Regions from separate parts of the Streptomyces sp. NPDC004327 genome, predicted to be linked through region 4. Evidence: riboswitches for the same ligand, from Rfam matches in the RefSeq annotation. Region 4 holds a riboswitch; each other region holds the start of a gene.

Region 1 (7,678 bases), on a different contig from region 4:
TCCCCAATCGCCCCGATGTCGAGGTGCCCCGCCGGCCCGCGGTGCTCGACACCATCCGACGGGCGCATGCGCGCGGCGCTCGCCTGATCGGCTTCTGCAGCGGCGCCTTCACCCTGGCTGAGGCCGGCGTGCTCGACGGGCGCCGGGCCACGGCCCACTGGCAGTGGGCGGATTCCTTCCGCTCCCGCTTCCCCGCCGTCCAGCTCGAATCAGACGTGTTGTTTGTGGACGATGGCGACATCCTCACCGCCGCGGGAAGCGCGGCCGCACTCGACCTCGGGCTGCACGTGGTCCGCCGCGACTACGGTGCCGAGATCGCCAACTCTGTCAGCCGGCGCCTGGTCTTCGCGGCGCACCGCGACGGCGGGCAGCGGCAGTTCGTCGAGCGTCCCATGCCCGACCTCCCCGACGAGTCCCTGGCACCGATCCTGGCCTGGGCACAAGAACGTCTCGACTCACCACTGACGATCGCGGACCTCGCGGCGCGGGCGGCGGTCAGCCCGGCGACGCTGCACCGCCGCTTCCGGACGCAGCTGGGAACGACCCCGCTGATGTGGCTCACGGGAGAAAGGCTCGCCCTGGCCTGCCGACTGATCGAGCGAGGCGAGTCACGCTTCGAGGTAGTCGCACGGCTGAGCGGGCTTGGCACCGCCACCAATCTGCGCGCGCTGATGCGTCGCGAGACGGGCATCACTCCGTCGGCGTACAAGCGCCGGTTCGGGCCCGAGGCGCCCTGACGGCATCGATGCCAGCCAGCCGAAAGATCACGCGATCGAGTCCGCCGAGTCGCACCCATGATCAACATGATCGGTACGACAGCGGCTTCTCGACTCGCGTCCGCGTCGCCAGCGCGAGTCGGACGACTTGTCCACCGTAGTCGTCGGCCAGATGCCAGGTTCCCGTACCGGAGAGACGCCAGCCGTCCTCGAAGTCGAAGCCCTGCCCGTCGAGCTTTTCGAGAAGAGCTGTCCCGTTTACGAAGCACCACGCGGGTCCCCTCGACGTTCTCCCAGCCCCCCAGCGACTTCGGCCGCCGTGGCGTCGTGGATCCCTGTTCCCTCGTAGTACTGATCGGGGCCGGCGCAAGCCGTCAGAGCAGGCCAAAACCAGCACCCCACGCACCCAGCCTGCTTCCGCCCGCCACCAGGACCTCCCACCCTCAGCCCGCATCGGCCAACCGAGTAGGAGCGGCCGTGGAGGGAAACCTTGCCAGACCTGTTGAACGCGTTCAACTCTGCGGTTGTGGGGGTGGACGCCACCCCTACAACTCGTGCCTCCAGCACTGCCCGCAACCGTCGACAAGCAGCATGAACAGCGTTTCGATACACGGCCTAGTTGAGCATGTGGGCGGCCTGGACCTGATGGAGGTGGATGAGGACGTCGTGGGTCTGGGTGAGGCGGATCTGGGGGGGCGTCGGCGATGCCGGGGTAGGCGGCGCCGATGTTCTTGATGGTGTGGGGTTCGGCGAGCCAGGCGCGGGCCGCGGTGGGGGCGGTGCGCAGGTCGACGACGTAGTCGCGGTGGCGGACCTTGTCGAGGGTGTGTTCGGCGGTGCCCGGTGCGGCGGGTGCGGCGGTGAAGCGCTGCGGGGCGCCGTCGTGGTTGAAGGCGTTGAACGTGCCCTGGTTGAAGGAGAGGCCCACGCTCAGGTAGCCGGTGCCCAGTTGCTCGCGCAGGAACTCGCCCTGGACGCGGGGGTGGCTGGCGGGGGCGTAGGTCTTGAGGGCGGTGTGGCTGTTGTGGGCGGAGATCATGATCTTGCTGCCGGTGCGCCGCTGCCACCAGGCGATGTTGTCCGCCATGACGCGGTCGCGGTAGAGCATGGCGGCGGGGATGTTCCGGGGGTCGTCCCAGTCGAAGGCGTAGAGGGTGGTCATCTGGTGAATCGCGCTGGCGTGCTGCACGGCCCAGACGTGGGCGTCGGGGTCGGCACCGGGGTGCTGCTTGAGCAGGTCCACCGCACGGCCGGTCCGCTCGGCGATCGCCTTGCGCTCGGCGAGCGGCTTCGCGAAGTAGTCGTTGACGTAGGTCTCGGCGCTGATGGTGGGCCGCAGTCCTTGGTACAGCTCGGCGATCTGCGCGGCGAGTTCGGGACTGGACGCGGCCGCGAACGTGTTCACCTTGTCGTACAGCTGCGGGCCGGCGAAGCCGTTGTCGTCGCCGACGAAGCGGACGGGGTCACCCGGGTGCTGGATGTTGTAGGAGCGCGCCCACTGGAGCAGGTCGCGGTACTCGGCGTTGTTCCACCAGCGGTAGGTGCCCTGGAACTCCTCGTCCATGATCTGCTTCAGGTCGCCCTCGCCCCGGGTGAGGTAGGCGTCGATCCGCAGTCCGCTGCTCCAGGCGGCTTCGAGGGCGAAGGTGCGGAAGCCCTTCTCCTCGACCAGGTACCGCAGCATCCGGTGCTTGAGGGTGACGAACTCGTGCGAGCTGTGGGTGGCCTCGCCCACGCCCACCACGGTGGCGTCGCCGACCATCGTGCCGAACGGGCGCAGGTCGGCGACATTGCCGCGGGGTTCGGTGGTGCGCAGCGGGTGCGCCACCCGGTCGAGGGCGGCCTCGGGAGAGCGGAACGCGACGGCGTCGGGGGAGGCCGACGCCGCGGACGCGGCGGGCGGAGCGGCGGCGGAGGCGGCCGGAGCGACAGCCAGAGTGGCACCGAGCGGGACAAGCAGAGCGGCGAGCAGGAACTTGCGTGTGATCATGGCCCCAACCCTCGCCGCCCGGGAGGCCCTCGCACCATCCGCTGCACCCCCCGATCGGCCCGGGGGTTTGCCTCACCCGCCGACGGGCGGGGTGGCAGGACCCCGCTCCTGGTCGTGAACGGGCGTCAAGCAGGTCGCCCGGCTGGAGTCGAGCGGCTATTGGCGACTGGTGGTCGGCCCCTGTCGGCCGCCGTATCCGGCTGGCTTCTCTCTGAAGTCACCCGGAGCTCCGCAATCGCCTGTCTCTGAGAGGTACCGCGGTGTGGGGAACGGCGGCAGAGTCGGCCCTGGCGCACAGCCCGGAGGCCGGGTGTTACCGCGCTCGCGCTGCGGCGCTGGCCTCACGGCGGCCTCGTCAGCTTTTCGCTGCGGTGGCCGCCTCATGGACCGGCTCCTCGGCCGCCATGGTCGGACGGTGGGCGTGGCCGGTGTTCGGGCCGGGCGCGTTCAAGAGGACCGGGTTCTCAGCTGTCGCCGTCGGCGCACTGGGCCCGGGCGCCCGACGACGCCCTGGACCGCGGCGTCGGGGCGCGTGACGACCGCCTCCATGGCAGCGTGTTCCCAGGCGCCGAGACCACAGGACCGACGGGCCCGGAACGGCCCCGTACGCCGCAGCCCCGTTCACCGCGTACCCGTACGGCTCGGCCCCGCACCTCGGGGCCCCGTCCGCGGAGCCCGCGATCGAACTGCGGGGTGTGCGCCGGATCGACGGAAGCGGCGCGGCGACGGTGCACGCGCTGCGCGGGATCGACCTGGCGCTCGCCCGCGGCAGCTTCACCGCCGTCATGGGCGCCTCCGGCTCGGGCAAGTCCACCTTCCTGCAGTGCGCGGCGGGTGCGAGGACGGGTACGCGAAGCCGGACCGCCACGGCTGGGCAGGCAGACGCCCAGACGTGCTTCGGTGGCGGCGATCTCCCTCTCCAGGCATCGGCAGTGCTGGTGATGGCCGGGTGGCCAGGGGCTGCGTTGGCAAAGTATGCGGCGGCGGCCTGGGCGAGCGCGGCGGGCGGGGAGCGTGGGGCATGGGCGCTGGTGTGGCCGACCGTTGCGTGATCTGGCACCGGCACCAGGCCGGACTCACCACCGAGCCTGCGTCTGGCCGGTAAGTCGCAGTTCGCCAGGGCGGCGGCATCTGGCCGGGTTGCTTCGGTCCCGGCCTGGCCGTGCTGCGCCGGGGAGCGAGCCGGCCGCGGTGTACCCGTCCCCCGCGCCGCTGGTGGTGGCAAGCCGCAAGGTGTCCGTGGCGTGGCGCGGCGCGTGGGGGCTGGATCGTGGTTTCGGGTGCGAGGATTCACCTTGCTGTCAGTAGTCGGTTCCATCACGGAAGGTGAGGCTCTCATGGTCGATGTCACGCTGCACACCAACCACGGCGACGTCGTGCTGGAGCTCGAGGGGGAGAAGTCCCCGAAGACTGTCGAGAACTTCCTCGAGTACGTGCGGGCCGGCCACTACGACGGCACGCTCTTCCACCGGGTCATCGACAACTTCATGATTCAGGGCGGCGGGTTCACCACGGGCATGAAGCGCAAGGAGACCCGCGCGCCGGTCGCGAACGAGGCCGACAACAGACTGAGGAACACGATCGGAGCGGTGGCGATGGCCCGCACGATGGACCCGCACTCAGCCACCGACGAGTTCTTCATCAACGTGGCCGACAACCACTTCCTGAACCACAGCGCGAAGACCGCTCAGGGCTGGGGCTACGCGGTCTTCGCCCGCGTCGTGGGGGGCATGGATGTCGTCAACCGCATCAAGGGCGTCGACACGGCCGGCAAGGCGGGCCACCAGGACGTCCCCGTCGAGGACGTCGTCATCACGAAGGCCGTGATCTCGAAGCAGTGACCAGGCCTCAGGACCGGACACACCACGGTTTGTTCCGCCCTGTCCGGTCTCCCGCCTCGTCGAAGGGCGGCGGCCGGCCGTCCCAGCCGGGCCGCGTGGCGGGCATGTGGACACAGGCCGGCGAACACCGGGAACCAGCTCGCCGCCCTCCTCGAAGCCCGATAGATGCCGGACACCTCTTCTCCCAGGTCTGTCCACCCACCGCGGCCTACAGCTCGGCGCGGGCAGTGGTGGGCCTTTCGTAGCGCCCACCGGCCTTGCCGAGAGGACCTTCGGTTGGCGAGGTCCCAGAGCTTGGTGACGCAGTGGGGGAGGACGTTTCTCGTACTGCGGGTAGTGGGTGTGTTCCCAGGCGTCGAAGACCGGCAGCGGCGTGGTGTCCTGGCCGGTGTTGCCGTGGGGGTCGTAGACCCGCTCTGCGCTCAGGCGGTGACCGAGCGGCTCCCAAGCCAGGACGTGCCGGCCGGAGCCTGCTGCATACCGCGCCCGAGGTGGGCTCATGCGCTCGGGCGGCGGCCGAGTCGCTTTCAGGCCGGGACGCGCGGGCCGGAGCCTGCTGCGTACCGTGCCTGAGATGCCCGTCGGTGTGTAAAGGGATTCTCGTGTCACGTATGGGTGCGGTGGAGTGGTTCGGCAGCTTTTGGGCGTTGTCGAGGGCCATGCTTCCGAGTCCGGTACCCGGTTCCCGGCGCCGCACCGTCGGCCGCCGCGGCGCGCGGGGACGGGCCCGTAGGACATGAGGGTCGCTGGGCGGCGGTGGGTGGTGAGCGGGCCGTGTTCACCTTGAGTGCTTTGGTACCGCACTGCGGATCGCTGCTGGGGGCCGGTTTCGGCGGCGGCCTGTCGATCTCGCCGTCTGACGGCCGTCCAGTGCACGTGGTTCAGCAGGCGGCGCTGCCCGCACCAGAGTCAATCGGTGCTTGCGTCGTGGGATGTGCAGTGAGTGAGCAGTACGGAGATCGGGCCGTTGACGAGTCGGTAGCGCACGATCCTCCCGTTCTTCTCGCCTTCGACGACGCCTGCGGCCCTCAGCAGCCGTAGTGCCTGGGAGACGGCTGTGTCCCGCATTCCGGTGGCGACGGCGAGGTCCGAGACGGCGATGGGGCCGGCTTCGTGGAGGGCGAGGAGCAGGGAGAGGCGTCCGGGGTCGGAGAGCAGGGAGAAACGATCGGCCCAGGCGCGTACGCGCTCGGGCTCGCCGACGGCTGCGATGGCATCGCAGACGCGGTGGTCGTCGATGGTGCGCTGCCCGGCGCGTTCCGCGGGGACGAGATGCATGGCCCCATCATCGCAGCCCGCGCCCTGCCCTTGCATACCTGCTCAGATGTGCAGCCTTGCAGCTGTCTCCCGTGACCCCATAGGGTGAGCGGGCCGTGGTGTACGGGAAGACCGGTGACAGCTCCTCAGGGGCTCAGGCCGGAGCGGCCCTCGCCACTGTGATCGGGAAGTTCCCGCCTCGTGCATTGCCACTGGTCTTACGGCCGGGAAGGCAGGGGTGGGCGCGTCGACCCGTCAGCCAGGAGACCGGCCACGGCATCACGAAGCTGATCCACGAGGTGCTGGAGCGTGACCGCATGACCGTGTCCCCAGGCGTGCCCGAAACCGCCGGTCCCACGTCCTTTCGCTGGCGGCGCGAGGACACCATCCGCACCGCAGGCCTGCTGGCCGTGATCGTCGCTCTGCACGTGGTCGCCTTCGGGATTCTCTTCCTGCTCGTGATCCCGCATCACTACGAGGTCGGTACCAAGGCGTTCGGCGTGGGTCTGGGCATCACCGCCTACACCCTCGGGATGCGGCACGCCTTCGACGCCGACCACATAGCGGCGATCGACAACACCACCCGCAAGCTGATGGCCGACGGTCAAAGGCCGGTGTCGGTAGGCTTCTGGTTCGCCCTGGGGCACTCCAGTGTCGTGGTCGTGATGGCCGCCCTGGTCGCCGGTGGAGCGAAGCTCGCCGGCACCCTGATGAACGAAGGCTCCCGGACCCACCAGATCCTCGGCACCGTCGGCACCACGGTCTCCGGAAGCTTCCTGTACCTCATCGCCGCGCTCAACCTCGTCGCCCTGTTCGGTATCGCGCGCGTCTTCAAGGCCATGCGCGCCGGGCAGTTCGACGAGGCCGAGCTGGAAGCTCACCTGGACTCGCGTGGCTTCATGAACCGCATCCTGGGCCGGCTCACCAAGTCCATCCGCCGCCCCGGCCAGATGTTCCCGCTGGGCTTCCTCTTCGGCATCGGCTTCGACACCACGACCGAGGTCCTGCTCCTTGCACTGGCCGGCAACGGCGCCGCCGCCGGTCTGCCGTGGTACGCGGTCCTGTGCCTGCCTCTGCTCTTCGCCGCCGGCATGAGTCTGTTCGACACCCTCGATGGCACGTTCATGAACTTCGCCTACCAGTGGGCCTTCTCGAATCCTGTCCGCAAGGTCTTCTACAACCTCACGATCACCGGACTGTCCATCGCCGTCGCCTTCTTCGTCGGCACCATCGAGCTGGTCGGCGTCCTGCACGACAAGCTCGGCCTGAACGATGACGTCACCGACTGGATCGCCGGCCTGGACCTGGACAACGTCGGCTACGTCATCGTCGGCCTGTTCGTCGTCGTGTGGGCCGTGGCCATCGCCTACTGGCGCCTGGCCAAGGTCGAGCAGCGCTGGAGCAGCCGCACCGCCGACACCGGCTGACGGCACATCGGCCGGCGCCTCGGCCCCGGCGCTGCACGAGGTGTTGCCTTCCACCGCGAAACCGACAAGGCCACGGCTTTCCGTATCGTCGCAGCGGCCCGGGGGCTTTCGGGCCCGGCCCTCGTTTTTGCACCGGTGAAAGCCGTCCGGCCCCAGGGCGACGTCAACACGGCACGGAATGCCCACGGGGCTGGGCGACTTGCGCAACTCGGTGTCGACGAGCCCGCATCGTGCCAGCCCGGTCCCGGCAACCAAGCGACGTCCGCGCGCACATGACGGGGACCTTGTCACGGACGCGCATTCGTGTCGGAAGCTGCTCGCGGACCCGACGCCCCGGCTCCGGGTTGCCCGGTCGCGAGCGCCTGGTCGATGAAGACACGGACCAGCTCAGGAGCCTTGTCGGCAGCGCCGGCGGCTCCAGGACGCCGCCAAGCGCCGCCTCGTTGC
Region 2 (7,678 bases), on a different contig from region 4:
CGTGGGGGCCGCCGCGCAGGGCGGCCTCCGCCTGCGCCAGCCGGCCGACCACGTCGCGCCGTGAATCGCCGCTGCGGACTCCGGCCCGGTGCAGCCCCAGAGCCGCGGCCGCCAGCAGCTCCGGCTGCGCCCGCGCCTGGGCGGCGACCTCGGCGAACTCGCGCGAGGCCGCGTCCCTGGCACCGGCGGACAGCTCGGCCTCCGCCCGTGCGGCACGCAGCCGGAGGAGCCCGGGATCGTGCGGGGCGGTGAGCCGTACGGCCTGCCGCCACCAGCCGGCGGCCTCCTCGTACGCCAGCTGCGACAGCGCTTCCCGGGCCGCTCGTACGGCGTGACGGATGGCCGGTTCTGTGGGGCCGTACGGCAGCGCCTGCGCGTAGTGCCAGGCCAGCTCGGCGGGATGCCCGGTGCCTTCGAGCGTCCGTGCGACGGCGAGATGGGTGCGGGCGCGCCGGGCCGGACCGAGCCCGGCCATCAGCTCCTCGCGGAACAGGTCGTGCGCGAAGCGGTAGCCGTCCCGGCCGTCGCGCGTGACGATCCGCGCGTCCACGGCCGGCTCCAGCAGGCCCGGTACCTCGGTGGCCGGAACGCCCGCGACGGCGGCCAGCCGGAGGATCCCACCCCGGCGGCCGAGCACCGCCGCGGCGGCCAGCAGACGCGCCGTACGGTCCGGCAGCCGTGCCAGGCGCCGGGCCACCGTCTGCCCGACCGCGACCGGCACCGTCCCGCCGTCCCCGCCCGCGGCACGCAGCCGGGCGATCTGCTGCACGAAGAACGGATTGCCCCCGGTGCGCCGCTGCACCGCGGCCGCCGTCTCCGCGACGGCCCCTCCCGGTCCGGCGGCCCCACCCCGTCCAGCGGTCTCCGCAGCGGCTTCTTCCGCTCCGGCGGCCCCCGCTCCTGCCTGCCCGCCGAACCGGTCCAGGAGTACGGCCACCTCGGCCGGCGCCAGACCGCCCAGTACGACCGTGTCCGCGTCCGCCAAGGAGAGCAGCGGGTGATCGGGCGCGAGCTCGACGTCACGGTAGGTCCCGACCAGGAGCAGGGGCTCGTGCCTGGCCCGGCGGCCGAGATGGCCGAGCAGCAGAACCGAGGCGGTGTCCGCCCACTGCAGATCGTCCAGCACCGCGACCAGCGGCCGGCCGCCTGCCAGCAGACGCTCCGCGACCTCCTCGAACAGCGCCCGCCTGGCGTCCTCCGCGCCACTGCGAGCCGGTGTGCCCGCGGCGTCGCCGAGCGGCTCCGGTCGTCCGGTGACCGAGCGGAGGATCTGCCGCCAGGGCCACAGACCGGGTGCGCCGCCCCCGTCCTCGCAGCTGCCCCAGGCCACCGTCACCCCGGCGCTTCGCGCGTAGGCCAGGACTTCGGCCGCGAGGGCCGTCTTCCCGATGCCCGGTTCCCCGGCCAGCAGCACCGACCCACCCCGGCCGACGGCAGCTGCGTCCACCTGACGGCACAGAGAGGTCAGCAGCGCGCCCCGGCCTACGAGAAGCGACTCAACGCGCGCGCTCACACCGGCATTCTCCCACCGGGCGGCGTTCGCCACCCGTCACCCGCGGGCTCCGCGCCCGTGCGCCGGGCGGCCGCGGGGCGCGGCCAGGGAGGCGAGGCCGGGTCCTCTCCCGGGGCCCCGGTGGGCGGACGGCTCGGCGGGACCAAGATCGTCCTGTGGTAATTTGCCCGGGCCAGTCGCACCCCTGTACGCATCCGCACGACGGGTACGGGGGTCAGGGAATCCGGTGGGAATCCGGAGCTGACGCGCAGCGGTGAGGGTGACGGGCGGAGCAGCGGCCACTGGGTCCCGAGGGGCCCGGGAAGGCGCTCCGTCCGGACGACCCCGAGTCCGAAGACCTGCTGGCGACCCGGACGGCACGTGTCGCCGCCCGGGAAGCACCGTACGACAGGCTCCGCGCATGAGCCGTGACGCAGAGGACTCCTCACCGTGCCCCTCACGCATCCCGTCCGTTCCGCCGCGCTGCTCGTGGCCGGTTCCGTTCTCCTGGCCGGCTGCGGCACGGGCGGGACGGTGGCCCCGCCCGGGGCGAAGGGCTCCGGCCCGGGTTTCCCGGTGGTGCTCGACAACTGCGGGCAGCGCGTCGAGGTCGATCGCGCGCCACGCCGGGCGGTCGCCCTGGACCAGGGCTCGGCCGAGATCCTGCTCTCCCTCGGGCTGGCCGACCGGATGGTGGGCACCGCCACCTGGACGGACCCCGTCCTCAAGGGCCTGGAGAAGGCCAACGCGAACGTCCCCCGGCTCGCGGACCGCTATCCGTCCTTCGAGAAGGTGCTCGGCACCGAGCCGGACTTCGTCAGCGCCTCCTTCCTGTACACCCTCGGCAAGGGCGGCGTGGCACCCCGGGAGCGGTTCACCAAGCTCGGCGTACCCGCCTACCTCTCCCCCACGGACTGCGTCGGCAAGGACAACGGCGGAGACGGCGACGGGGTGCGGACCCGGCCCCTGACCATGGACACCGTGTACGGGGAGATCCGCGACCTGGCCCGGGTGTTCGGCGTGCCGGAGCGCGGCGAGAAGCTCGTCGGGGAGCTCCGCGCCCGGGTCACCGCGGCCAGGGCAGGCGTCGACTTCGGCGGCGCTTCCGTCCTCTACTGGTTCTCCGACTCCCAGGGCCCTTACATGGCGGGCTGCTGCGGCGCACCGGGAATCGTCAGCGGGGCGCTCGGCGTGAAGAACGTCTTCGACGACACGAAGGAGGAGTGGCCGCAGATCAACTGGGAGACCGTCGCCGACCGCGATCCCGACGTGCTGGTGATCGCCGATCTGACCCGCAAGGCGCAGTCGGCGGAGAGCGCCGCGAAGAAGATCGAGTTCTTGGAGTCCCACCCGGTCACGCGGAACATGACGGCGGTGAGGAACAAGCGGTACGTGATCCTCAGCGGACAGGCCATGAACCCCACCGTCCGCACCGTCGAGGGCATCGAGAAGGTCGCCGCCGCGCTCAAGACGTACGGCTTCGCGAAGTGACCCGCCCGGAAGCGGGAACGGCGGCCGCGCCGCGCCGCGGCGGCGCCGAACACCCCGCCGCGGCCGCACACCCCGCCGCGGCCGAACAGCCCGCGGCGGCCGGCCGCTCCGTGGGAGCCGCCGTCCGCTCGTCCCGGGCGCTCGTGCCGCTCGCCGCGGTGGGCGGGGCCGTCCTCCTGTGCGTCTCCATCGCCCTGGCCCTGACCATCGGTCCGGCCGACATCCGCGTCTCGGACTCCTGGTCCGTGGTCGCCTCCCACCTCGGCGGGAATCCGTCCGGTCTGAGCGCGATCCGCGACGGCATCGTCTGGGACCTGCGACTGCCCCGGACCCTCCTCGCGGCCGTGTGCGGTGCCGGCCTCGCGGTGTGCGGCGTGGTGATGCAGTCGCTGCTGCGCAATCCGCTCGCCGATCCCTTCGTCCTCGGGGTCTCCTCCGGCGCCTCGACCGGGGCCGTCGCCGTGGTCGTCCTCGGTGCGGGCGGAGGCCTGCTGTCCGTCACCGGCGGCGCCTTCCTCGGCGCGCTCTGCTCCTTCGCCCTGGTCCTGCTCCTCAGCCACGTCCTGGGCGGGTCGGCCGACCGTGTCGTGCTGGCGGGGGTGGCGGCCATGCAGCTGTTCTCCGCCCTCACCTCGTTCGTGGTGATGACCGCGGCCGACGCCGAGACCACCCGGGGCGTTCTCTTCTGGCTCCTCGGCTCCCTCGGCGGCGCGGACTGGACGGACGCCGGGCTGTGCGCCGCCGTCCTCGCCGTCGGGCTGACGGTCTGCGGCGGGCACGCCCGCACGCTGGACGCCTTCGCGTTCGGCGAGGACGCGGCGGCCACGCTCGGCATCCCCGTGGCGCGGACCCGGCTCGTCCTGCTCTCGGTCACCGCCCTGCTGACCGCGGTCCTGGTCTCCACGGCCGGCGCGATCGGCTTCGTCGGCCTCGTCCTGCCCCACGCGATCCGGGCGCTCACGGGCCCGGGGCACGCCCGGCTGCTGCCCCTGGCCGCGCTGGCCGGGGCGGTCTTCCTCGTCTGGGCGGACACCCTCGCCCGTACCGTGCTCGACCCGCAGGAGGTGCCGGTGGGCGTGGTGACGTCGCTCGTCGGCGTCCCCGCGTTCGTCCTCGTCCTGTACCGCACCCGGAGGGTTCGATGACCGGCCCGGTGACACGCCCCGGCAGCCGTACCGGCCTCCGGGCCGAGCGCGTCTCCCGCACCGCGGGTGGCGCTCTCGTCCTGGACGGCGTGACCATCGCTCCGCGCCCCGGCCAACTCACGGGGCTGCTGGGCCCGAACGGTTCGGGCAAGTCCACCCTCCTGCGGCTGCTGGCCGGTGTCCTCGCTCCGGACACCGGGGTGGTGTCCCTGGACGGCGACCCGCTGAACGGCATCCCGCGCCGCGCCCTGGCACAGCGGCTCGCGGTGGTGGAGCAGCACGCCGACACCCAGGTCGACCTCACCGTGGCCGACGCCGTACGGCTCGGCCGCATCCCGCACCGCCGCGCCTGGTCACCGGCGACGGCCGCCGACGAGGAGGCCGTCCGGTCCGCGCTCGCCCGCACCGGACTGACCGGCCACGCCCACCGCACCTGGCGCACGCTGTCCGGCGGCGAACGCCAGCGGGTCCACATCGCCCGCGCCCTCGCCCAGGAACCGCGCGAGCTCCTCCTCGACGAACCGACGAACCACCTCGACATCCAGCACCAGCTGGACCTCCTGACCCTGGTGTCGGGCCTGCGCCTCACCTGTGTCATGGCCCTGCACGACCTCAACCTGGCGGCGATGTACTGCGACCACGTGGTGGTCCTGCACGAGGGACGGGTGGTGGCCGGCGGGCCGGTCGCGGACGTCCTCACGGAGCGGCTCGTCATGGACGTCTACGGCGTCCGCGCCGCCGTGTCCCGTCCCGGGCCCGGCGACCGCCCCCACATCCGCTTCCTGGGCACGGCGCGCCCCCGCGACTGAGCGGGGCGGGCCCGGCACGGCGCCAGGTGGTGGACACCCCGTACGGAGTACGCCTGCACACGCCCATAGCCACAGCCACGCCCACCGCGGCCGTCACACCGCGGGCAGGGCCTGTTCCGCCCAGATCGTCTTGCCGGTCGGCAGGTAACGCGTGCCCCAGTGCTCGGTGAGCTGGGCGACCATGAACAGTCCGCGTCCGCCCTCCTCGTCGTTGCCGGCGTACCGGGCGTGCGGTGAGGTGTGCTGCGAGTCGGAGACCTCGCAGATGAGGGAACGGTCCCGGATCAGGCGCAGTCCGATCGGGCCGGAGGCGTGCCGGATCGCGTTGGTGACCAGCTCGCTGACGACCAGTTCCGTGGTGAAGGCCAGGTCGTCCAGTCCCCACCGCCCGAGCTGTTGCGCGGCCATCGCCCGTGCGCGTGCGACGAGCGCGGGGTCCGAGGGCAGCTCCCAGGCCGCCACCTGGCGTGCGTCCAGCGCACGGGTGCGCGCGACGAGGAGCGTCGCGTCGTCCTGCGCGTGGTCCGCCGCCAGCTCCTCGACGATCCGGGCGCACAACCGGTCGGGCGACGATCCCCGATGTTCTCCGAGTACGGCCGCCAGGCGGTCCAGTCCCACCCCGACGCCCTGCCCCCCGGCCTCCACGAGGCCGTCGGTGAACAGCACGAGGAGGCTTCCCGCGGCGAGCGTCACTTCCGCGGCCTCGTAGGGAAGCCGTCCCACGCCCAGCGGCGGCCCCGGTGGCAGACGGAGGAAGCCGACGTCGCCGTGCGGCTGCACCACGGCGGGCGGCGGGTGTCCCGCCGCCGCCCAGGTGCTCGTCAGGGAAGCCGGATCGTAGATCCCGTAGACGCACGTCGCCCCGACGGCGCCGCTGCCGCCCGTGCCCGTCCCGTCCTGGTCCGACGCGTCCTTGCCGACCTGGTCGTTCAGCCGGGCCAGGAGTTCGTCGGGGGCGAGGTCCAGCTCGGCCAGGGTGTGCACCATCGCGCGCAGGCGCCCCATGGTGGCGGCGGCTCCCAGCCCGTGGCCGACGACGTCGCCCACGACGAGTCCGACCCGTGCGCCGGACAGCGGAATGACGTCGAACCAGTCGCCGCCGGCGCCGAGGTGGCTGTCGGCGGGCAGGTAGCGGCTCGCCGCCTCGACCGCGCTCAGCTCGGGCAGCGACCGCGGCAGCAGACTGCGCTGGAGCAGGAGCGCGGCGGTGCGCTCCCGGCGGTACCTGCGGGCGTTGTCGATGCAGACGGCGGTCCGCGACGCCAGCTCCTCCGCCACCGCCCGGTCGCCGTCGTCGAAGGGTTCCGCGTCGTCGCCCCGCGCGAAGGTGACCAGGCCCAGGGGCGTCCCCCGCACGACCAGCGGGGCGTACAGCCGGGTCGGCGCGGCCACGGCGTCCGCGGTCGCACGGCCCCCGGCCAGGCTCCGGGCCTGTGGCGATCCGGCGGCGTAGGCGACCCGCTCGCCCACCCGGGAGGGTTCCCCGTCGGAATCGGCCACGCGCACCAGGCCCCCTGCCGTGACGGGCTTCGGTTCCTCTCCGTCGAGCACCTCGGCCGCCACGTCGACCAGCACGGCGTCGGCGTACTGCGGCACGGCGGTCCTGGCCAGCTCCGATGCCGTCACGGACGGATCGAGCGTGGCCCCGATCCGTGCACCGGCCTCCGCGAGGAGCGCGAACCGCTGCTGCGCACGGTAGTGGCCGGTGACGTCGATGGACTGTTCGCACACGCCCACCGGCTCTCCCCGGCCGTCCAGCAGGCGGAAATAGGACGAGGACCAGACGCGCTCACGCCGCGGGTCGGCCGGGGCGCGCCCTCGGAAGTGCACGTCGATGACCGGCTCACCGGTCTCGAGGATCTGCCGCACGAAGTCCTCGGGCGACACCGAATGCTGGGTGGTGAGGACGTCGCCGGGAAACAGTTCGGTCATGGAACGGCCCAGCGAGGCCTCGAGGTCGCCGCCGAGCTCCCGGACACTGGACGCGTTGGCCCACAGGAGGCGCGCGCCGGGGCCGTAGATGGTCAGTGTCACCGGAGACTGGGTCACGAGCCCCTGCAGCATCGCCTGCCGGGTCTCCCACCAGCGCAGCTCCTCCAGCTCGGCCCCCATGAGGACGGCGGAGGGCGCCCGGCCGGCAAAGGCCGCGCCGGAGGCGGGGGTCAGGGGGTGCAGTGTCACCGCCACCCGCACGGTGTGTCCCCGGCGGTGGCGCACGTCCACGACGGCACTGCGGTTCTCACCGAACCGCGGCCGCCGGTCCCGCTCTTCCGGTCCGTCGCCATCGGCGGGCGGGGGCGCGAGCAGGTCGACCGCCGGGCGTCCCACCACCTGCGCGGCGGGATATCCCAGCAGGGCCTCGGCCTCACGGCTCCACCCGAGGAGCACTCCGTCCGCGGCGAGCAGGGCGAACGCGGCCGGGGGCGGACCGAGGTGCCCGCCGTCGTCCGCCCCGGTGAGAGGAGTGAAGGGCAGCCCTTCCATGGTCCCATCATCCTTCCGGGAGGTCGCGACCGCAGTGCGCTCGGTCCGGTCCGGTGGCACCGGGCGGACGCGCCGGCCCTGCGGGCGAAGGGCGCCCGGGCGGCCGGGTCGGGGACGGTGCACACGTAGGCCTGGTGGGCGGCCGGCCGGCGTCGGCGCGAGGGGCGCGCGGTCCTGCGCCACCGCCCTCGGGAAGCCGCGCTTCCCCCGCGGCCGGCCTCGCGCGCGCCATGACATGCGCCACAGCGGCGCGGTGC
Region 3 (7,678 bases), on a different contig from region 4:
AGGCGCTGCCCGGTCTGCGCGAGGCCCTCGGCCTGGACGAGTCGGCCGCGACCCGCACCACGGCCGACGAGGCCGAGGCGAAGGCCCGCGAGCTGGTCGAGGCGATGGAGGCGGCGGACTGGGACGTGGCGGCCGTCGCCGCGGTCGCCGGCCCGTACGGCCCGGACGTCGAAGCCGTGCTGCGCTTCGCCTGCGAGCAGGTCGTGCCGCGCCTGGCCGCCACCACCGACGAGCTCACCCACGCCGTGCACGCCCTGAACGGCGGCTTCGTCCCGGCCGGCCCGTCCGGCTCGCCGCTGCGCGGCCTGGTCAACGTGCTGCCGACCGGCCGCAACTTCTACTCCGTCGACCCCAAGGCCGTGCCGTCCCGGCTGGCCTGGGAGACCGGACAGGCGCTCGCCGACTCGCTGCTGACGCGCTACCGCGACGACAACGGCGAGTGGCCGACCTCCGTGGGCCTGTCCCTGTGGGGCACGAGCGCGATGCGCACCGCCGGCGACGACGTCGCCGAGGCCCTCGCGCTGCTCGGCGTCCGCCCGGTGTGGGACGACGCCTCGCGCCGCGTGAAGGGCCTGGAGGCCATCCCGCTCGCCGAGCTCGGCCGCCCGCGCGTCGACGTCACGCTGCGCATCTCCGGCTTCTTCCGCGATGCGTTCCCGCACGTCATCGGGCTTCTCGACGACGCCGTCCGGCTCGTCGCGGGCCTGGCGGATGAGTCGGCCGAGGACAACTACGTCCGCGCCCACGCCCAGGCCGACCTGGCCGAGCACGGCGACGAACGCCGTGCCACCACCCGTATCTTCGGCTCCCGGCCCGGCACCTACGGCGCCGGTCTGCTCCAGCTGATCGACTCGCGCGACTGGCGCACGGACGCCGATCTGGCCGAGGTCTACACGGTGTGGGGCGGCTACGCGTACGGGCGCGGTCTCGAAGGCCGGCCGGCGCGCGCCGAGATGGAGTCCGCGTACAAGCGGATCGCCGTCGCCGCGAAGAACACGGACACGCGCGAGCACGACATCGCCGACTCGGACGACTACTTCCAGTACCACGGCGGCATGGTCGCCACCGTGCGGGCGCTGCGCGGCACGGCCCCCGAGGCGTACATCGGCGACTCCACCCGCCCCGAGACCGTCCGCACCCGCACCCTCGTCGAGGAGACCTCGCGCGTCTTCCGCGCCCGCGTGGTCAACCCGCGCTGGATCGAGGCGATGCGCCGGCACGGCTACAAGGGCGCGTTCGAACTGGCCGCGACCGTCGACTACCTCTTCGGCTACGACGCCACGACCGGTGTGGTCGCCGACTGGATGTACGACAAGCTGACGCAGGCGTACGTCCTCGACCCGGAGAACCAGGCCTTCCTCAAGGAGGCCAACCCGTGGGCCCTGCACGGCATCGCCGAGCGGCTCCTGGAGGCCGAGTCCCGCGGCATGTGGGAGAAGCCGGACGCCGAGACCCTGGCGGCGCTGCGTCAGGTCTTCCTGGAGACTGAGGGCGACATCGAGGGCGCGGCGGATTCCGCGGGCGGGGAGGACTGACCACATGACGGCGGTGCGGAGAGCGGCGGTACGGCGGGCGGCGGGGGCGGCGGCCGCGCTGCTTGGCCTGGGCCTGGCCCTGGGGGCCTGCTCGGGCGGCGGCGCCGACGACGGCGGTACGAAGGGCGGCACCGGCGGCGCCACGGCGCCGGAGCCCGGTGCCACCACGGCCCCGGCCACGCCCGGCGAGACGGCGCCCGCGAGCCCGTCCGCGCCGCCCCCGGCGCCGTCCTCCGCGACGGACGCGCCGGGGTCGACCCCGGCCGCCACGCCGTCCCGCGTCCACATCAGCCCGCGGGCCGGCACCGGCTGGAAGGTGAAGACCTTCCCGCCGGTCACGCAGCCCACCCCCTAAACCACGCCGACCGGGTCCGGCCACGGCTCCAGTTCGAGCCGGCGGCCCCGGAAGCCGTCCCGCAGCCGGCGGTCGTGGCTGACGACCACGAGCGTGCCGGGATAGTCGGCGAGGGCCGCGTCGAGCTCCTCCACCAGGCCCGGGGCCAGATGGTTGGTGGGCTCGTCGAGCAGGAGCAGGTCGACGGGGCGGCTGACGAGGCGCGCGAGGTCCAGCTTGCGGCGCTGGCCGACCGACAGCCGCCGGACGGGCACGCCCAGGTCGCGGGCCGTGAACAGGCCGAGGGCGAGCAGTTCGTCACCGCTGTCCCGGCCGCCGTCCCGGCCGTCGGCGAAGGCCGTCGCCAGCGGCCGCGGGTCGGTCGGTGGCGCCGTGTCCTGCCGGAGCAGGCCGACCCGGCCGGGGCCGGGCGCGGTCACCTTGCCCGTGTCCGGGGCGAGTTCGCCCGCGAGGAGCCGCAGCAGGGTCGTCTTTCCGGCGCCGTTGGGACCGGTGACCAGGAGCCGTTCGCCCGGTTCGAGGCGCAGCGCGTCGAGCCGGAGCCGCCCCTCGACCCGGATGTCCGCCAGCTCCACGGCCGCCGCCGCGCCGTCGATCCGCGCGGTGAGGCGCAACGGGTCCGCGGGCCGGGCCACCGGGTGCTCGGCGAGCTCCCGGAGCCGGGTGCGGGCGGCGCGGATGCGGCTCATCGCGCCGTGCGTCCGTGACCGGGCCCTGAAGGCACCCGCGCCGCTGAAGCCGCGGGGCACCTTGCGCGGGATCGCGGCGAGGTGGTCGGTGTGGGTGTCGGCGAGCGCCGCGTACCGCGCCCGCTCGGCCCGCCACTCCTCGTACGCCCGCTCCCTGCCCGCCCGTTCGGCGGCGCGCCCGGCCAGATAGCCCGTGTACCCGTTGCCGTACCGGCGCAGGCTCCGGGTCTCGTGGTCGACCTCGACGATCGCGGTGGTGACCCGGTCCAGGAAGGCCCGGTCGTGGGTGACGGCGACGACCGTGCCCCGGTGCGTGCGCAGCCGCTCCTCCAGCCAGGCCACGGCCTCGTCGTCGAGGTCGTTCGTCGGCTCGTCGAGCAGCAGCAGTTCGGGGTCGGCGGCGAGTGTCGCGGCGAGCGCGAGCCGGGAGCGGCGGCCGCCGGACAGGGTGCCGAGCGGGCGTTCCCGGTCGAGCGGGGCGCGCTCGCCGAGACGGCGCAGCACCGTCGCCACCCGCAGGTCGGCGTCCGCGCCGCCGCGCGCCTCGTAGGCGGCGAGCAGGGCGGCGTACGCGTCGAGGGTGCCCTCCGCGCCGGGGCGGTCCCGGCCGCCGGGCCGGTGACCCGCGTCGGGACGGCCACTCGCGCCGAGCGTCGCCTCGGCCTCGCGGATGCGTCGTTCGAGCTCCCGGATGTCCGCGAGCGCGTGGTCGATCGCGTCGCCGACGGTGGCGGTGCCGGGCAGGTCGAGGGTCTGCGGGAGGTGGCCGGTGCCGCCGGGGGCTTCGACGGTGACGGTGCCGTGGTCGGGGGCCTCCTGGCCGGCGAGGAGCCGCAGCAGGGTGGACTTGCCGGCGCCGTTCTCGCCGACGACGCCGACGCGTTCGCCGGACCGGACGGTGAGCGAGACCCGGTCGAGGACGAGCCGGTGGTGGACGTGCCGGTCGTCGTAGAGCTTGGTGACGTCGGTGAGCTGGAGTCGGAACAGGGTGACCTCCGGGGTCGGGCGACAGGACTGGTCCGCGGCGAGACGTGTCGTCTCGCCGTGACCTGCCCTACCGTACGGCGACGTTCCACCATTGGCAAGACGCAACGTCTCGTCTTGCAAAGAGGGGGATGGTCGCCGTCCGGCGTCGCGCGGATCCGCGCCGGACCTCTGCACCCTTCCCACTTGTTCTAGTAGAGTGCGAACAACTAGAACCAAGGGGGTTCCATGAAGCGTCTCCGCGCGCTCACCGCCGCGCCGTTCGTCCTCGCACTCACCACCCAGCTGCTGCTGTCCGCCCTCTGGCGCGACCGCCTCCCGGACCCCCTCGCCACCCACTTCTCCGGCACCGACGGCCGCCCCGACGGCTACACCGGCCGCGCCCTCTTCCTCGCCGTCGGCGCCGGCCTGGTCCTGGCGCTCGGCGCCGGCTGGACCCTGTTCGCGCGGCGCCGGGTGCTGTGGGGCGCCTGGGCCACGGCCGGGTTCACCGGCGCGCTCCTGGCCCTGCTGCTGCGCGCCAACCTCGACGCCGCGCAGGGCGCCGACGCGCGCTACCCGCTCGTCGACCTCGCCCTCGCCGCTCTCACGGCCGCCCTCGCCGCGCTCGCCGGACTCGGCCTCGCCCGGCTCGTACCGCCCGAGCCCGCACCGCCCGCCGTCCCCGCCGCCGGCGCGCCCCGGATCGAGCTCGCCGCCGGCGAGGCCGCCGGCTGGTCCCGCGTCACCGGCTCCCGCCCGCTGACCGCGCTGTCCGCCGGCTTCCTGCTCGCGGGCGCCGCCGGCCTCGCCCTGGCCCCGCTCCTCGGCCCCTGGCCGTACCTCCTGTTCGGCCTCGTCGGCCTGGTCGTCGGCGCGCCCGGGCTCGCCTGCGCCCGGGTCCGGGTGACCGTCGACCGGCACGGCCTGACCGTCGCCCCGGCCGGCCTGCCCCGCCCCCGCACCCGCATCCCGCTCGACGACGTCGCCGAGGCGGAGGCCGGCACGGTGAACCCGCTGGGCGACTACGGCGGTTGGGGCTACCGCACCCGCCCGCACCGGTCCGCGCTCGTCCTGCGCTCCGGCGAGGCCCTCGTCGTACGGCGCCGCTCCGGCTTCGAGTTCGCGGTGACCGTCCCGGACGCCGAGACCGCGGCCGCCCTCCTCAACGCCCTGGCCACCCGCCCGGACGGGGCCCCGGGACCTGAGAGGATCTGACCGTGCTCTTCCGGGTCGACCCCGCCTCCGCCGTCCCGCTCGGCGACCAGATCGCCGCCTGCGTCCGCGGCGCCCTCGCCGACGGCTCCGCCGCGCCCGGCGAACGGCTGCCCGCCGCCCGCGAACTCGCCGACTCCCTCGGCGTCAACGTCCACACCGTGCTGCGCGGATACCAGCGGCTGCGCGAGGAGGGCCTGATCGAGCTGCGCCGCGGCCGGGGCGCCGTCATCATGGCGGGCGCCGAGGCGCCCGACCGCGCCCAGCTCGTCGAACGCCTCCGCGTCCTCGTCACCGAGGCTCGGCAACTCGGCATCACCGACGCGGAGTTCCTCGACCTGGCCCGCACGAGCCTGGGCTGAACCGGCATCCACCGGTACGAGCCCCCGCCTCAGCCGACGGGGCCGCCCAGGCGCACGTTCCAGCGACCCGATCGTCCCGACAGTTCGACCCGCGCCAGCGGGCGCACGTCGAGGCGCCAGAAGGCCGTCTCCGGCGCGCCGAGCGCGTGCGCGGCGGCCGCGCGGATGACGTCCGGTTCGGCGATCGCCCAGACCGTCCCCGACTCCAGCGCGTCCATCCAGGCGGCGACCCGGGCGCGCAGCTCGCGCAGCGACTCGCCGCCGTGCGGGGCGGCGTCCGGGTCGCCGAGCCACGCGGCCACCGACTCCGGCTCCGCGGCGGCGAGTTCGTCCAGGGTCCGGCCCCGCCACCGGCCCATCGCGCAGCCCGCGAGCGCCGGTTCGACCTCGTACGCCGCCGTGTCGACGCCGAGCGCCCCGGCCGTCGCCCGGCAGCGTCCGGACGGCGAGCACACCACCCGTACCCGCGCCGTGGGGCACAGCGGATCGTGGGAGACCGGCTCCACCGGCCCGTCGTCGTCGAACCGGGCCTCGCGCAGGGCCCGGCTCATGGCGGGCGCGATCAGGGAGAGGTGCACGGTCATCGGTGATTCATCCCTCAGCGTTTCAGGCGGTCTTGGCGTGGTGTGAGCGGCGCGGTACCGTCAGTCGACATTTCCGAATGAACGACGACGGCGAGACGGAAGTCCGGTGCAAATCCGGCACGGTCGCGCCACTGTGAGCCGCTCCCAAGCCCCGGGAGCGGTGAGTCAGACCCGACGACCGTCGTCGCGCACCACCGTATGGGACGCGAGTTCCCGAGGAGGTTCCACCATGGCCGAGGCCATTGCGTCGCCCGCCGTTCCCACCACCCCCGCCATCACCGCTCCGGTCTCGCTGCCGGTTCGCGCGGTGCTGCCGTGGGCGGCGTTCGCGGGCATCCTGATGCTCGTCGCGCTCTACTTCGTCGGTGCCGAGCAGGGCGCCACGTCCCTGTTCGCGGGCGCCGACGTGCACGAGTGGGTCCACGACGGACGCCACCTGCTCGGTTTCCCCTGCCACTGAGCCGTCAGGCACCGAGGCAAAGGGCATCCGAGTACATGTCATCCCCCACCACACCCACGAGCGCGCCCACCGGCTCGCTCGTGGGCAGGCTTCTGGTCCGCGGCATGCTCGCGGGCCTGATCGCCGGGCTGTTCGCCTTCGCCGTCGCGTACGTCGCGGGTGAGCCGTCCGTCAACGCGTCGATCGCCGTCGAGGAGGCCACGGCCGCCAAGGCGGAACACGCGGCGCACTCCCACGACCACGGCTCGAACGGTGCCAACGGGGCGGCCACCCAGGCCGACTCCGAGGAGGAGATCGTCAGCCGGGACCTCCAGTCCACGGCCGGCCTCGCCACCGGCGTCCTCGTCTACGGCGTGGCGCTCGGCGGCATCGCGTCCCTGGCGTTCTGTTTCGTCCTCGGCCGGGTCGGCCGGTTCACGGCGAGGGCGACGGCGGCGCTCGTCGCGGCGGCGGCCTTCACCACGGTCTATCTCGTGCCGTTCCTGAAGTACCCGGCGACGCCGCCGGCCGTCGGCAACCCGGACACCATCGGGCAGCGCACCACGCTCTTCTTCCTGATGATCCTGCTGAGCGTGCTGCTCGGCATCGCCGCGGTCATCGCGGGCCGCCGGCTCGCGCCGCGCCTCGGCAACTGGAACGCGACCGTGCTCGCGGGCGCGGGCTACGCCGCCGCGATCGTGATCGCCTGCGTGTTCCTGCCGGACAACACGGACGCGGTGCAGCCGGAGTTCCCGGCGGCCGTGCTGTGGGACTTCCGGGTCGCGACCCTGGGCATCCAGGTGGCCCTGTGGGCGGCCTTCGGGCTCGCCTTCGGGTGGCTCGCGGAGCGGCTGCTCGCGCCGAAGGAGCAGCCGGATCCGGCGTCCGCGCCCGTGGCCGCCTGAGCGCGGGCGGCCGGGCTCCGGCCACCCGGGCGTCGTGCCTCCGCCCCCGTACACCTCGGTGTGCGGGGGCGGACGTGCGTTCACGCCAGCTCGCGCACCGGCCCGCCCGCCAGGAAGGCCTCGATGTCCTCGACCGCCTGGCCGAAGTAGCGGTCGTAGTTGCCCGCCGTCACGTACCCGAGGTGCGGCAGCGCCAGCACGTTCGGCAGCGTGCGCAGCGGATCGTCCGCGGGCAGCGGCTCCGTCTCGTACACGTCGAGGCCGGCCCCCGCGATCCACCCCTCGCGCAGCGCGCGGAGCAGCGCCGGGCCGTCGACGAGGCCGGCGCGCGAGGTGTTGACCAGGTACGCGCCCGGGCGCATCGCGCGCAGTTCCCGCTCCCCGAGCAGGCCGCGGGTGCGGTCGGAGAGCACCAGGTGGAGCGAGGCGAAGTCGGCGGCGCCGAGCAGTTCCGGGAGGCTCTCCGCGCGCCGTACGCCGTGCTCGGCGGCCCGCTCGTCGGTGAGGTTCGGGCTCCAGGCGACGACGTCCATGCCGAAGGCGAGCCCGATCCGGGCCACCCGCCCGCCGATCTTGCCGAGCCCGACGAGGCCGAGCGTCCGGCCCGCGAGGTCCGTGCCGAGCGTCGACT
Region 4 (7,678 bases):
GGTAGGCCGGGAAGAAGGGCTTGTTTCATCGCATTCCCTTGGCTGAGCACCGGCAGGCCGGAGCGTCACGCTCCGGCCTGCCGTGTCGAGGTGACGAATCAGGATGCGGAGAGTTCGTTCCGGACCACCCGGGCCGCGGCGACGAGGTTCTCCAGGGAGGCGCGGGTCTCGGGCCAGCCGCGGGTCTTCAAGCCGCAGTCGGGGTTGCCCCAGAGCCGCTCGGCGGGAATGGCTTCGAGTCCCCTGCGGAGGAGGGTCGTGGCCTCCTCCGTGGACGGTACGCGCGGGGAGTGGATGTCCCAGACGCCGGGTCCGGCCTCGCGGGGGTAGCCGTGGGCCGCGAGTTCGCGGGCGACCTGCATGTGGGAGCGGGCGGCCTCCAGGCTGATGACGTCGGCGTCGAGGTCGTCGATGGCCTGGACGATGTCGCCGAACTCCGCGTAGCACATGTGGGTGTGGATCTGAGTGTCGGGCCGCACGCCGCTGGTGCTGAGCCGGAAGGCTTCGGTGGCCCAGGCGAGGTAGGCGGGGTGGTCGGCGGCCCGCAGCGGCAGGGTTTCGCGCAGGGCGGGCTCGTCGACCTGGATGACGGACGTGCCGGCTGCTTCGAGGTCGTTCACCTCGTCGCGCAGGGCGAGTGCGACCTGGCGGGCGGTGTCTGCGAGGGGCTGGTCGTCGCGGACGAAGGACCAGGCGAGCATGGTGACCGGCCCGGTGAGCATGCCCTTGACCGGCTTGGTGGTGAGGGACTGGGCGTACGAGGTCCAGCGCACGGTCATCGGCGCGGGGCGGGAGATGTCGCCGGCGAGGATCGGCGGGCGGACGTAGCGGGTGCCGTACGACTGGACCCAGCCGTGCTGGGTGGCGAGGTAGCCGTCCAGCTGCTCGGCGAAGTACTGGACCATGTCGTTGCGTTCGGGCTCGCCGTGGACCAGGACGTCGAGTCCGGTCTTCTCCTGGAAGGAGACGACCTCCTGGATCTCCGCCTTGATGCGGTCCTCGTAGGCGGCGGTGTCGATCCGGCCGGCCCGCAGGTCTGCGCGGGCGGTGCGCAGTTCGGTGGTCTGCGGGAAGGAGCCGATGGTGGTGGTCGGAAGGAGTGGCAGGCCGAGGTGGGCGCGCTGGGCGGCGGCCCGCTCGGAGTAGGGCTGGGAGCGGCGGGCGTCGTTGGCGGTGACCGACTCGGTACGGGCGCGGACCGCGGGGGCGCGGGTGATGGGGGAGTTGGCGCGGGAGGCGAGGGCGGCCCGGTTGGCGGCGAGTTCGCCGGTGATCGTGTCGGTGCCCTGTGCCAGGCCCTTGGCGAGCGTTGTGATCTCGGCGGTCTTCTGGCGGGCGAAGGACAGCCAGCGCAGGACCTGCGGGTCGATGTCCTTTTCGGCGACGGCGTCCAGCGGCACGTGGAGCAGGGAGCAGGAGGCGGAGACGTCGACCCGGTCGGCGAGGCCGAGCAGGGTGCCGAGGGTGGCCAGGGACTTGTGCAGGTCGTTGATCCAGATGTTGCGGCCGTCGATCACTCCCGCGACCAGGCGCTTGCCGGGCAGCCCACCGGCTGCGGCCAGGGTGTCCAGGTTGGCGGCGGCCCGGCCGGTGAAGTCCAGCGCGAGTCCTTCGACCTGTGCCTTGGCCAGGACGGGCAGGGCGTCGCCGAGCCGGTCGAAGTAGGACGCGACGAGCAGCTTGGGCCGGTCGGTGAGGCGGCCGAGGTCGCGGTAGGCGCGGGCGGCGGCGTTCAGGTCGGCCGGAGTGCGGTCCTGCACGAGCGCGGGCTCGTCGAGCTGGACCCACTCGGCGTCGGCCGCACGCAGGTCGGCGAGGACCTCCGCGTACACCGGCAGGAGACGGTCGAGCAGGGTCAGCGGGTCGAAGTCCGCGGCCACGCCGGGGGCGGGCTTGGAGAGCAGGAGGTAGGTGACGGGCCCGACGAGGACGGGACGGGGCGTCAGACCCAGGGCGAGGGCTTCCTTCAGCTCCGCGACCTGTCGGGAGGAGTCTGCCGAGAAGACGGTGTCCGGGCCCAGCTCGGGCACCAGGTAGTGGTAATTGGTGTCGAACCACTTCGTCATCTCCAGGGGAGCGACGTCCTGGGTGCCTCGGGCCATGGCGAAGTAGCCGTCCAGCGCGTCGGCGGCGACGGCGTCGCGATGCCGTGCGGGGATCGCTCCGACCATGATGGTGGTGTCGAGGACGTGGTCGTAGAGCGAGAAGTCGCCGGTCGGCACCTCGCGGATGCCGGCCTCGGCCAGCTGCCGCCAGTTCGACCTGCGCAGTTCGGCGGCGGTGGACCGGAGGGCGTCGGCGGTGACGCGGCCCTTCCAGTACCCCTCGATCGCCTTCTTGAGTTGGCGGTTCTGTCCCTGGCGGGGGTAGCCGTGGACGGTGGGTCGTGCTGCCGCGGCTGCGGACTTCGTGGTCACGGAGATCTCCTTCGCGAGATGAATCCCTGAGGTCCGGGGACCGGACGAGGACGCGAAGGGGCGACGGACCGGACGGAACGCGTGCGCGACATGGCACGGTAGTCCGTCAGGTATGTGCGCCGACCCGCCCTCGAGGTCACCGGATGTCCGCGCGCGGAATCGTCCGCGTGCGGGCAGCGGGCAGGTCTTCGGACTCGCGGGCACGTCCTCCATCAGGAGGGTTCCTACTGGCCGTCGCTTCCCAGGTCCGGTACGTCGGACCCAGTGCGTATGACGGCGGTCGTTCCCGCTCACCGCTGCGGGGCAGTCCCGGATTCCCACCGGGTTCCCTCTTACGACGCATCCCGCCTGGCGGACGGGGCGAACCAGCTGCACCCGCCACCCTAAGGGGCCGTTCCGCCGAACGCTGCGAGTTGTCCATCTTGTGGAACGTGGATCGAGACCTGTTTCGGGTGCTTGCAGGGCATGCTGGAGGGCGGGAGGCGCCTCAGCGCCTCCCGCCCTCCCCGCCGGCCACCGGACCCTCACCCGGTGAACCGCGGTGCCGCCCAGGGTCGTCGGACTGGGCTACCGGGGCTCTCCTCCCCGGTCGTATGCATGGAATCCCCTGCCGCTCTTGCGGCCGAGCAGGCCCGCTGCCACCATCCGCTGGAGCAGCGGTGGCGGGGCGTACAGGGGCTCCTTGAACTCCTCGTACAGCGACTCGGCGATCGAGGCGACGGAGTCGAGTCCGATGAGATCGGCGAGCCGCAGCGGCCCCATCGGGTGGGCGCAGCCCAGTTCCATGCCGCGGTCGACGTCGGCGGCGGAGGCGAAGCCGGACTCGGTCATCCGGATCGCCGAGAGGAGGTAGGGGACGAGCAGGGCGTTGACGATGAAGCCCGCCCGGTCGGTGGAGTGGACGACGGACTTGCCCAGAATCCGGGTGGCGAAGTCCGTCACCTCGTGCTTGGCGGCGGGGGAGGTGTGCAGGGTGGTGACGACCTCCACCAGGGGGAGGACGGGCACGGGGTTGAAGAAGTGCAGGCCCACGACGCGGTCCGCCCGGTCCGTGGCCATGCCCAGGCGCATGACGGGGAGTGAGGAGGTGTTGGTGGCGAGGATGGCCTCCGGATCGGTGACGATCTTGTCGAGCGCGGCGAACACCTCGGTCTTGGCGACGGTGTCCTCGACGACCGCCTCCACGACCAGCTGGCGGTCCTCCAGGTCGGTGAGGTCGGCGGTGACGGCGATCCGGGCGAGCGAGGCCTCTGCGGAGATCCGGTCGAGCTTGCCGCGCTGCACGGCGCGTTCGAGGGAGACGGCGATCCGCTCGCGGGCCGCCGCGGCGGCCCGGGCGCCCGTCTCGCACACGAGGACGTCGAGTTCCGCACGCGCACAGACCTCGGCGATGCCCGCCCCCATCTGTCCGCCGCCCACCACACCGACGCGCCGCATGTCGGCGGCCGTCATGCCGGGGCCTGCGAGGTCCGGACGAGGTGGCGCTCGTAAGCGGAAGGAGTGAAGAACGAGGGAAGCTCGGTGGCGAGCGCGGTCTCGTCGAACAGTCGACGCACCGCATCCAGGTCCGCCCACGGGTGCTCGGCACCGAGCGAGGCGAGTTCCTGGTCGAGGAGACGGACGACGGTGGCGCGGTCGACGACCCGGTGGCGCAGCCACTGCCAGATCTGGACACGCGCGATCTCGGCGGTGGCCGCGTCCTCCATGAGCCCGTACAGGGCCACGGCGCCCTGGCCCCGCAGCCAGGCGTCGAAGTACCGCAGCGCAACGGCGATGTTGGTCCGCACACCCTCCTCGGTCGGCGGGCCGCTGACCCGGTGTACGGAGAGCAGGTCGGCCGCCGTGGTCTCCACGTCCTCACGGGTCCGGTGGATCTGATCAGGCCGGTCGCCGAGGACGATGTCGAAGACGCTGCGGCAGATCGACACGAGGCCGGGGTGCGCGACCCAGGAGCCGTCGAAGCCGTCCTCGGCCTCCCGTTCTTTGTCGAGCCGTACCTTGGCCAGTGCGGCGGCGTTGGACTCCGGGTCCTTGCTCGGCACCTGGGCGGCCATGCCCCCGATGGCGTGGGCGCCGCGCCGGTGGCACGTGCGGACGAGGAGCTCGGTGTAGGCCCGCATGAAGGGGGCTGTCATCGTGACCCTGGCCCGGTCGGGGAGGAGGAAGTCGGTGCGGTGGCCGAACGTCTTGATCAGGCTGAACAGGTAGTCCCAGCGGCCCGCGTTGAGCCCGGAGCTGTGCTCGCGGAGCTCGTAGAGGATCTCCTCCATCTCGAACGCGGCGGTGATCGTCTCGATGAGCACGGTGGCGCGGACCGTGCCCCGCGGGATGTCCAGGAGTTCCTGTGCGAGCAGGAAGACGTCGTTCCAGAGGCGCGCCTCGTAGGCGTTCTCCAGCTTGGGCAGATAGAAGTACGGGCCGTGGCCGGCGTCGATCTGGCGCTGGGCGCAGTGGAAGAAGTACAGGCCGAAGTCGACGAGGGACGCCGGGACGGGCCTGCCCTCGTACTCCAGGTGGTGTTCCTCCAGGTGCCAGCCCCGGGGCCGGACCACGATGGTGGCGGGGGTCGGGCCGAGGCGGTACTCCTTGCCCCCGGCGGCCGTGAAGTCGATGCGTCGTTCGATCGCATCCAGCAGGGTCAGCTGCCCCTCGATCACGTTGTCCCAGGTGGGCGCGGTGGCGTCCTCGAAGTCGGCCATCCAGACGCGGGCTCCGGAGTTGAGCGCGTTCACGGCCATGCGGCGGTCGGAGGGCGGGCCGGTGATCTCGACCCGGCGATCGGCGAGTCCGGGCGCGGGCGGCGCGACGCGCCAGGACGGGTCGTCCCGAACGGCGGCGGTCGTGACGGGGAAGTCGAGCGGGGTCCCGGTGGCGAGCCTGATGGCCCGGCGCCGACGCTCCTTCAGAACCCAGAGACGGCGTTCACTGAAGGCGTCGATGAGCCGGCCGACGAAGTCGAGCGCGGCGGGGGTCAGGATCTCCTCGTGGCGTTCCCCCGCCGAGGTGAGGACACGGACGCGGCGGGTCGGTGCGCTGGTGGTCATGGAACCCTCCTGTGGTGCGGGCGGGGAGCGTGCGGGTGGTGCGGGGCCGGGCGGACGAGCCGGACCGCCCGGCCCCGCACAGGCCGGGACGGCGGCCTAGTGGAACTGCTCCTCCTCGGTGGAGCCGGTGAGCGCGGTGGTGGAGGAGGCGGGGTTGACGGCGGTGGAGACCAGGTCGAAGTAGCCGGTGCCGACCTCGCGCTGGTGCTTGACCGCGGTGAAACCCTGAGCCTGGGCGGCGAACTCGCGTTCCTGCAAGTCGACGTAGGCGGTCATGCCGTGCTCGGCGTAGCCGCGGGCCAGGTCGAACATGCCGTGGTTGAGGGAGTGGAAACCGGCCAGCGTGATGAACTGGAACTTGTAGCCCATGGCACCGAGCTCGCGCTGGAACTTGGCGATCTGGTCATCGTCCAGAGCCGCCTTCCAGTTGAACGACGGCGAGCAGTTGTACGCGAGCATCTTGTCCGGGTGCTCGCGGTGCAGCGCCTCGGCGAACTCGCGCGCCTGTGCCAGGTCGGGAGTGCCGGTCTCGACCCAGATGAGGTCGGCGTACGGGGCGTAGGCAAGACCTCGGGCGATGACGGGGCCCATCCCGTTCTGGACGTGGTAGAAGCCCTCCGAGGTCCGCTCGCCGGTGACGAACGGAGCGTCACGCTCGTCGATGTCGCTGGTGAGCAGGGTCGCGGCGAGGGCGTCCGTGCGGGCGACGATCAGGGTCGGCACGTCGGCGATGTCCGCGGCGAGACGGGCCGCGTTGAGGGTCCGGATGTGCTGGGCGGTGGGCACGAGGACCTTGCCGCCCAGGTGGCCGCACTTCTTCTCGGAGGCGAGCTGGTCCTCGTAGTGGATGCCCGCCGCGCCGGCCGCGATCATCGCCTTGGTCAGCTCGAAGGCGTTGAGCGGCCCGCCGAAGCCGGCCTCGGCGTCGGCGACGATTGGCGCCAGCCAGTCCGTGGTGTCCGTGCCGCCCTCGGCGGAGGCGATCTGGTCGGCCCGCAGCAGCGCGTTGTTGATGCGGCGGACCACCTGGGGGACGGAGTTCACCGGGTAGAGGCTCTGGTCCGGATAGGTGTGACCGGCCTGGTTGGCATCGGCGGCCACCTGCCAGCCGGAGAGGTAGATCGCCTGGAGACCGGCCCGCACCTGTTGCACGGCCTGCCCCCCCGGTGAGGGCACCCAGGGCGTGGACGTAGTCCAGCTCGTGCAGCTGTCGCCAGAGCCGTTCGGAGCCGCGCCGGGCGAGGGTGTGCTCCTCGCGGACGCGGCCGGAGAGCCGGACAACGTCCTCGGCGGAGTAGGTGCGCTCGATCCCCTTCCAGCGCGGGTCCGTCGCCCAACGCCGGGCCAGGTCCTCGGCTGCCCGCTTCGTCGACTCTGTCATGACCTTCACCGTCTCCTCGGTTGTCGCGATTGCCAATGCGGCCCGTCTCGGACAAGTCACTGGCACTGCGTGTCGTTCTAGGGGTGCGGCCCTCCGGTCCAGGAGGTGGAGGTGAGCAATCAGCCGCTCCAGTACGGACCGGAGCTCTCGGCGTCAGGGCACGAGCCGGGCTGCAGATCCGGTCTGGATCCGTCCGGTCCGGAGGGCCGCACCCAGAACTCTGGCACTGGCACCGAGTGCCATCAATCGTGGACGCATGCCAAGTTCTGTGAATCTCAGCAGCATGGATTGCCAACTTTGCCAAGCTCGAACGAGGCTCCCCGCCGCGTACATTGGCAGGCGCAGGTACGAGCGGGAGGTGACGGGTGGGGAAGGCATACGCGGGAGCACGGCTCCGTCGTCTGCGTGAGGACCGGGGGATGAAACAGGCGCAGTTCGCCAAGGAGCTGGCCATCTCGCCCAGCTACCTGAACCAGCTGGAACACGACGCCCGGCCCCTGACCGTTCCGGTGCTGCTCCGTCTGACCGAGGCGTTCGGCGTCGACCCCGGCTTCTTCTCGGAGCGCGACACGAGCCGCCTGGTCGCGGACCTCCGAGTGGCCCTGGCCGGGGAGATCGCCGCTGACCGGGTGGCCCCCTCCGACCTGGCCGACCTCGCTTCACGACTCCCACAGGTGGCCCAGGTCCTCGTCGATCTCGGTCGTCGCAACCAGCAGTTGGCGGAACGGATCACCGACGCGTCCGATCCTCGGGGCGCCGATCCCGACCTTCCCCGCTCACCCCACGAGGAGATCCGCGACTTCTTCTACAGGCGGCAGAACTACCTCCACGACACC

The links. A riboswitch is a leader RNA that binds a small molecule or an ion and turns the genes downstream of it on or off. The one in region 4 is predicted to bind cobalamin.
Region 1: another riboswitch for cobalamin. It lies ahead of ACFYU9_RS35185 (HoxN/HupN/NixA family nickel/cobalt transporter); the one in region 4 lies ahead of metE (5-methyltetrahydropteroyltriglutamate--homocysteine S-methyltransferase).
Region 2: another riboswitch for cobalamin. It lies ahead of ACFYU9_RS03140 (ABC transporter substrate-binding protein); the one in region 4 lies ahead of metE (5-methyltetrahydropteroyltriglutamate--homocysteine S-methyltransferase).
Region 3: another riboswitch for cobalamin. It lies ahead of ACFYU9_RS22055 (CbtB-domain containing protein); the one in region 4 lies ahead of metE (5-methyltetrahydropteroyltriglutamate--homocysteine S-methyltransferase).

The regions. Positions count from the first base shown of each region.
Region 1 covers NZ_JBIAME010000013.1:41,073-48,750, forward strand. Annotated here, with positions in the region: gene ACFYU9_RS35160 (GlxA family transcriptional regulator) at 1-737, shown strand, start outside; gene ACFYU9_RS35165 (erythromycin esterase family protein) at 799-2,706, opposite strand; partial or broken gene ACFYU9_RS35170 (ATP-binding cassette domain-containing protein) at 3,381-3,581, shown strand; gene ACFYU9_RS35175 (peptidylprolyl isomerase) at 4,044-4,547, shown strand; gene ACFYU9_RS35180 (ArsR/SmtB family transcription factor) at 5,457-5,825, opposite strand; cobalamin riboswitch at 5,905-6,095, shown strand; gene ACFYU9_RS35185 (HoxN/HupN/NixA family nickel/cobalt transporter) at 6,122-7,231, shown strand.
Region 2 covers NZ_JBIAME010000001.1:713,929-721,606, reverse strand. Annotated here, with positions in the region: gene ACFYU9_RS03145 (ATP-binding protein) at 1-1,513, opposite strand, end outside; cobalamin riboswitch at 1,730-1,853, shown strand; gene ACFYU9_RS03140 (ABC transporter substrate-binding protein) at 1,943-2,983, shown strand; gene ACFYU9_RS03135 (FecCD family ABC transporter permease) at 3,094-4,128, shown strand; gene ACFYU9_RS03130 (ABC transporter ATP-binding protein) at 4,125-4,937, shown strand; gene ACFYU9_RS03125 (SpoIIE family protein phosphatase) at 5,031-7,421, opposite strand.
Region 3 covers NZ_JBIAME010000006.1:282,783-290,460, reverse strand. Annotated here, with positions in the region: gene cobN (cobaltochelatase subunit CobN) at 1-1,535, shown strand, start outside; gene ACFYU9_RS22080 (hypothetical protein) at 1,540-1,890, shown strand; gene abc-f (ribosomal protection-like ABC-F family protein) at 1,887-3,566, opposite strand; gene ACFYU9_RS22070 (hypothetical protein) at 3,792-4,760, shown strand; gene ACFYU9_RS22065 (GntR family transcriptional regulator) at 4,763-5,119, shown strand; gene ACFYU9_RS22060 (histidine phosphatase family protein) at 5,149-5,703, opposite strand; cobalamin riboswitch at 5,755-5,897, shown strand; gene ACFYU9_RS22055 (CbtB-domain containing protein) at 5,933-6,163, shown strand; gene ACFYU9_RS22050 (CbtA family protein) at 6,199-7,047, shown strand; gene ACFYU9_RS22045 (D-2-hydroxyacid dehydrogenase family protein) at 7,128-7,678, opposite strand, start outside.
Region 4 covers NZ_JBIAME010000007.1:510,931-518,608, forward strand. Annotated here, with positions in the region: gene metE (5-methyltetrahydropteroyltriglutamate--homocysteine S-methyltransferase) at 99-2,417, opposite strand; cobalamin riboswitch at 2,593-2,787, opposite strand; gene ACFYU9_RS26010 (3-hydroxybutyryl-CoA dehydrogenase) at 2,985-3,869, opposite strand; gene aceB (malate synthase A) at 3,866-5,461, opposite strand; partial or broken gene aceA (isocitrate lyase) at 5,558-6,842, opposite strand; gene ACFYU9_RS26025 (short-chain fatty acyl-CoA regulator family protein) at 7,208-7,678, shown strand, end outside.